Allorhodopirellula heiligendammensis: one gene and its partner. Each later gene encodes a partner of the first gene's protein in a complex. Links are inferred from orthologs where the notes say so. Each region holds a gene or a part of one and is shown in the gene's direction. Other genes may lie near its edges.

What was found.
Region 2: the proteins of hisH (region 1) and hisF are in contact, whole or in part, in a crystal structure (PDB 6RU0), measured with the Thermotoga maritima proteins. The link is inferred for Allorhodopirellula heiligendammensis from one-to-one orthologs. Residues at the interface, in WP_004080484.1 of Thermotoga maritima: Asn15, Arg18, Arg22, Arg117, Leu118, Pro119, His120, Met121, Gly122, Trp123, Asn124, Asn134, Gly135, Tyr136, Tyr138, Val140, Tyr158, Glu180, Lys181, Ser182, Ser183, Lys184, Ile185; in WP_004080486.1 of Thermotoga maritima: Met1, Leu2, Ala3, Arg5, Ser40, Glu41, Asp45, Glu46, Ala70, Glu71, Ile73, Asp74, Ile75, Pro76, Phe77, Asp98, Lys99, Ser122, Gln123, Glu161, Thr195, Leu196, Asn247, Arg249, Glu251.

The regions. Positions count from the first base shown.
Region 1 is NZ_SJPU01000002.1:1,103,536-1,106,599, reverse strand. The notes cover bases 99-2,836. They hold hisH (imidazole glycerol phosphate synthase subunit HisH), read left to right. Parts: upstream 99-1,018; coding sequence 1,019-1,654; downstream 1,655-2,836. Other genes in these bases: Poly21_RS14480 (sugar phosphate isomerase/epimerase family protein), read left to right, coding at 2,372-2,836; Poly21_RS14485 (hypothetical protein), read left to right, coding at 1,651-2,256; pyrE (orotate phosphoribosyltransferase), read right to left, coding at 99-674. Outside these bases: Poly21_RS14500 (serine/threonine-protein kinase), read left to right, coding at 1-6; more of Poly21_RS14480, read left to right, coding at 2,837-3,064. UniProt on the Escherichia coli protein: IGPS catalyzes the conversion of PRFAR and glutamine to IGP, AICAR and glutamate. The HisH subunit catalyzes the hydrolysis of glutamine to glutamate and ammonia as part of the synthesis of IGP and AICAR.
Region 2 is NZ_SJPU01000001.1:1,323,854-1,327,105, reverse strand. Bases 173-3,098 are described here. They hold hisF (imidazole glycerol phosphate synthase subunit HisF), read left to right. Parts: upstream 173-1,211; coding sequence 1,212-1,985; downstream 1,986-3,098. Other genes in these bases: purH (bifunctional phosphoribosylaminoimidazolecarboxamide formyltransferase/IMP cyclohydrolase), read left to right, coding at 2,174-3,098; Poly21_RS05085 (DciA family protein), read left to right, coding at 765-1,106; dnaN (DNA polymerase III subunit beta), read left to right, coding at 173-711. Outside these bases: more of dnaN, read left to right, coding at 1-172; more of purH, read left to right, coding at 3,099-3,252.

The DNA.
Region 1 (3,064 bases):
CAGTGATCTGTGGCGAGCTGAGATTGAGTGGGCGGCAGCCCGCCGTCCATTCGCCCAACGCCTGATTCCGGCCCAACGCCTGATACCGGCTCGACGGCTCATTCAGGCTCGATGCCGAAGTCTCGAATCGTCAGGAGGGAATGCAGTTGCAGCCCCTTGGCGGCAAACGCGGCCTCCCCCCCGGCCAGACGATCGATAATGGCGAGAACATACATCACGTTGAGCCCAAACGCCTGAGCTGCCTCGGCAGCTTGGATCGCACTACCGCCGCTGGTGATCACGTCTTCGACGATGACTACGTTCTGGCCAGGCTCAACGGGCCCCTCGACTTGGCGGCCCATCCCATGGTCCTTGGCCTCCTTGCGAACCATAAACCCGTACAAATCGATTTCTTGGCCGCCGGCGATGGTGACAATCGAAGCGGTGATCGGGTCAGCACCAATGGCCATCCCGCCGACCGCATCGGGCATATCGCCACTGACCGTGCCCTGTTTTCCAATGAAGTTCAACATCGCGTTGCCAATCAACCCAGCACCCTGGGGATGGAGCGTCACGCGACGACAATCGAGGTAATAACTTGCCGTTTTTCCACTGGCAAGCGTGAACTCACCGCGCTGAAGTGCCTCTTTCTGCATGAGATCGATCAAGGGTTTTAGGCTAGCGTCGGCAGGCATCGGCAAGTTTCACAAAACGAAGGAATAGTGGATGGGACGGTGAATACTTTCGTATCAGAACTTCTCGCATTGTAGCAGTTCGGGCGTTACCCGTTGGGCAACGCTGCGCAGCATGATTGTGCCGCGATTCGGCAGCCAGGGAAAGACATCGCACGACCTTTTTTAATTGATCCCACTGGCTTAGACTCAATACGACTCCCGCGTGGATGGTTAGGTATTTTATGGACGCGCGTTGGAAGTGGAGCAAGGATGCGAAATGCGCTCCTTCAATGAGCTCCATCTTTCGAGCAACCTAAGCCACTTCAGACCGCCGGGAATCCACACCACACTCTACAGCCAATCACATGATTACCATTGTCGACTATCAGATGGGGAACCTGCGGAGCGTCCAGAAGGCGGTCGAGCGGGCCGGCGTGCCAGCGACGATCACCAGCGACCCCATGGAGATCGCGTCCGCCGAGCGTTTGATTCTGCCCGGCGTGGGAGCATTCGGTGACGCGATCGCGGAAATCCGCAGCCGCGATCTGGAGTCACCGATTAAAGATTTTCTGGCAGCGGACCGACCCTTCCTCGGCATTTGCCTGGGGCTGCAGATGCTCTTCGAACAAGGCTACGAGCACGGTACCCACGAGGGTCTTGGCGTGATTGCGGGTGACGTCGCTAAATTCTCACTGCCGCCGCATTTCAAGGTACCCCACATGGGCTGGAATACCGTCGATATCGGCCCTGCCGGAGTGGATCTAGACATCTCCGCACAAACACACTTTTATTTCGTGCACTCTTATTTTGTGCGGCCGACCGACGCCAGCGTCGTAGCCCTGACATGCGACTACGGCGGTCCATTCTGCGCGGCGATTCGCCGAGGCAATCTGCTCGCGACTCAGTTTCATCCGGAGAAGAGCCAACAGGCCGGATTGCAATTGATCGAACGTTTCGCCCACGGCAACCTGACCTCTCCATCAACCGCGACCAGCTCATGACCGCCGACAACGACACCGCTATCGATCCAGCGATCGCTGCCCGCATGACAACGCCCACCGATCATCGCCTCGGCAGCGACGATGGACTCCGTGTCGTTTTCACATGGCAGACCGATCGTTATGCCCACACGATTTACGCCGCCGGCGGCCGTCAGCTGATCGGTTACGAAGGCTCCGCGCAAGACGACTGGCCAGCGTCAGCTGCCCTCTCGCAACTTTCCACTGAAATCATTGATGGCCGGCCGACCATCTTAGGCGTTGGCTGTAGTGGCACCACTCACTTCAGTGTCAGCGTGCAACTCAGCGATACCGACGGCGGGCAACCCTTCATTCAGTTTGATTGGGCTGCCCGACTTGCCAAGCCACTTAGCGCCATCGATATCGCCGAAACCCCTTCAGACCAAGCTGAGCCGCCCTTGGCGTGGCTGGGTAGTACCTATCGGCTGCCTGCCGACTATCCATCGGATTGGTGCATTGAGACCCGAGGCGCGACCTTGCTCAAGCGCGCCGGCGGCGAGAGTCCCAATCGCCTGATCCTGCAGCCGACTCGCATGGATCAGGTGCGCACCGTGGAGTGGTCGTATCGCATCCAAGCCAGCTGAGTTCCCGTGGCGAGAACATGCTGGTTGTCGTTCAGCGATCTGAGCTGATAGCGTTTCCGCGTTGGAGTAGAATGCGTCGATCCATTCGAGACACTCCCTGCATTCTGGACCCGCCATGTCAGCTATCCCCCGCCGTCACTTTCTCTCCGCCGCCGCTGGGGCGGGTGTACTCAGCGCCACGGTCCGCTCTTCGTCGGCAATCGACCAGGCCGGAAACCCTGTCGAGAAGCTCGAGAAACAACACCCACAAACGCCTCCACTCTCGCTCAATACGAGCACGATTCGCGGCCACAAGCTCTCCCTGCCTGAACAGATTCGCGTCACATCGGCTGCCGGTTACGACGCGATTGAGCCCTGGATCGGCGACATACGTAGCTACGTCGACGGCGGCGGAACGCTCGGGGAATTGCGGCGGCAACTCGACGATGCGGGGCTCGAACTCGCTGGCGCTATCGGGTTTGCTAAATGGATTGCCAATGATGACAGTGAGCGTGCAGCAGGACTCGACGAGGCCCGGCGTGACATGGAAATGGTCCGCAGTCTGGGCGGCGTCCGCATGGCCGCTCCGCCGATTGGTGCGCACACGGCGCAGGCGCTTGCCGCCTCCGGCCCGATCGAATTGCAGGTCGTCGGCGAGCGGTATCGAGCGTTACTGGAGGTCGGCGATGAACTGGGCGTGACGCCACTGCTCGAACTGTGGGGATTCTCGCCAACCCTCAGTCGTCTGGAGGAACTCGCCTACGTCGCCACGGCGACAGCGCACCGGCGCGCCGCGGTGCTGCCGGATTTCTATCACATCTACAAAGGC
Region 2 (3,252 bases), on another replicon or contig:
GAAATGCTGCGGCGGACCGCGTTCGCGACCGATTCGGAATCGAGCCGGTACGCGCTCGGTGGGGTGCTGTTGGAGATGGAAGAGAACTCAGTCATCGCAGTCGGCACCGACGGTCGCCGCTTGGCTCGGATGGAGGGCACTGGTGAACCGGTCGGTGGTCACCAGACCAACGGCATGACGACGATCGTCCCGACCCGGGCGATCGCGCTGATCGAGAAAGCACTCAGCGACAAGGATGACACCGTTGAAGTATCTTCGCAGGGCAACGACTTACTGATCCGCACACCCCGGGCAGTGATCTCGAGCCGGTTGGTTGAAGGCCGGTATCCCAATTGGCGACAGGTGCTGCCGTCACGAGAGAACGCCGTGCAGATCGATGTCACGGTTGGACCGTTGTTCGCCGCTCTGCGTCAGGCGGCGATCGTGACAGACATCGATAGCCGAGGTGTCGATTTCACGTTCGCCGATGGCACGCTCAAACTCGAAGCGTCTACCGCTGACCTCGGTGAATCACAAATTGAATTGCCGATCACCTACACCGGTGAAGCGATCACGCTGACGATGGACCATCGCTATCTCGCGGATTTTTGCAAGGTGATGGACTCGGAATCGAATTTTGTGATGGAAATCGAATCGTCGAAATCACCGGCTCTGCTGAGCACCGACGATGGGTACGCTTATGTGATCATGCCGATGGCCCGTGATCGATAGCGGACCCGACCAACCGGTAGGAAGTGGCATTGTCGGAAATCGAGTGAGAGCAGATGAAGAAAAAACTCCACCACGAGGAGACCGACCGGGGCAACAGTGCCCGCCGCATCGGGACCATCGTTTCGCAATTGATGAGCCGGCGGGGGTACGCCAGCGTCGCGAGCGACAATGCCATGACCGGATCGATCGCTCAGAGTGTGGGTCCAACATTGGCTGGCAGTATCACGGTGGGTAAACTAAGCCGTGGTGTCTTGCACGTGTACGCCGTCGACAGTGTCGTGATGCAGGAATTGACGTTCCAAAAGCGAAAGATATTGAAAGCGCTGAGCAAAGATCACCCGCAAGCGAAAATCACAGACATCCGGTTTCGTCTCCAATCACAAGTAAAATCGTAAGCGGAGTAGGCGAGTCACTCCGAGACTCGCATCAAAAAATTTACGCACGATGGCGCTCTGAGTCTCGGAGAGACTTGGCTACTCACCCAGAACCCTCCCATTTCTATGCTTGCTGCTCGTATCATTCCCTGTTTAGACGTCCATGGCGGCCGGGTCGTCAAAGGTACCAACTTCGTCAACCTGCGAGACGCAGGGGATCCCGTCGAGGTCGCCCGACGATATGAAGCCGAGGGTGCTGATGAACTGGTGTTTCTCGATATCACCGCCAGCCACGAAGAACGAGACATTCTGCTCGATGTTGTGCGGCGAACCGCTGAGCAGGTATTCATGCCGCTGACGGTGGGCGGTGGCGTCCGAACGGTCGAAGACGTGCGAGCTTTACTATCGGCGGGTTGTGACAAAGTATCGATCAATTCCGCAGCGGTCACAGACCCGGATTTTGTCCGACGGGCCGCTGATCGTTTCGGTTGTCAGTGCATCGTGGTAAACATCGATCCCAAACGCGTCCAGCGAGATGGCGAGGAATTTTGGGAAGTCCACATCAACGGGGGACGAAAGCCGACTGGCCTGCAGGCAGTCGAGTGGGCCCAGCGGGTGGAGGAACTCGGTGCGGGGGAAATCGTCCTGACCAGCATGGATGCCGACGGAACCTGTGACGGCTATGATATCCCCATCACTCGAGCGGTCAGCGAGGCGGTCTCGATCCCGGTCGTCGCGAGCGGTGGTGCAGGCAACCCAGAACATTTGGGCGAAGCGATCCGCGATGGGAAAGCTGACGCGGCTTTGGCGGCGAGCATTTTCCATTTTGGTACCTTCACGATATCCGAGACTAAGCAGCGAATGAAAGAGATGGGGATCGCCGTCCGGCTGCCGCATTAAGCATCGTGACGTTTGTCAGAACCTGGCGCCCACCGATTGGCGAGGGCCGCCGCGTGCGGTGGGACACATTTTCATTCCTCGATGTCATCCACCCGAAAGCCGGCACACCTTGACCTAGCGGGCGATCGCAAGGAACATGTCGACAAAACTCACCCGCAGGATTTTTCCCTTACCCGAAGTGATTGCTCGTGTCCGACGTCGTTCCAGTTCGCAATGCGTTGATCAGTGTCAGTGACAAAATGGGGCTGACGGATCTAGCCGCCGGTTTGCGAGCCGCTGGCGTGACGATCTACAGCACGGGGGGAACCCGGTCTCACTTGGAAAAATCCGGGATCGACGTCGAGGACGTGGCCAACTACACGGGCTTCCCCGAGATGCTCGACGGACGCGTCAAAACGCTCCACCCGCGAATATTCGCAGGCATCTTGGCTCGCCGCGATCGTCCTGATCATCTCGAAACCATCGCCGAACACGACATCGAACCTTTTGATCTCGTCGTCGTTAATCTGTACCCGTTCGCAGCCACCGCTAGCCGAGCGGGTGTCAGTCGGGAGGAATGCATTGAGCAAATCGACATCGGCGGTCCCAGCCTGGTGCGGGCGGCAGCCAAGAACCAAAACGATGTAGCCATCGCAACCAACCCCGAACAGTACAGCGAGATCATCGAACAGTTGCAGACCAGTGGCGGCACGACAGACGCACTTCGCCGACAACTGGCAGCGGAAGCCTTCGATCACACGGCCACCTATGACCGAGCCATCGCCGAATACCTACAAGGCGACACGGTGAGCGGTGAGTTTCCGCAAAACATGCATGTCAATCTGCGACGAAAAACACAGCTTCGCTACGGCGAGAACCCACACCAACGAGCCGCTCTGTACAGCGATCGTAGCGATCGCTCGGCCAACCTCGTTTCAGCGCGGCAAATCAGCGGCAAGGAACTCTCATACAATAATTTGCTCGACCTCGACGCGGCGCTAGACATCGTTCGTGGTTTTGCTCGACCCGCCGCCTCGGTGATGAAGCATAACAATCCATGCGGCGCAGCCACTGCTGACACCTTAGTGGAAGCCGTCGAGAAGGCCTTAGCGGGTGATCCACTGAGTGCCTTTGGCAGCGTGATTGGAATCAACCGGACGGTCGACGTGGCCACTGCCGAACTGCTCTGTCAGCCCGGTCTGTTCATCGAAGCGATCGTGGCCCCGGACTTTGAAGCTAGTGCCGTTGGTCTGCTGACGACGCGGCCACGATGGAAAGAAAACGTGCG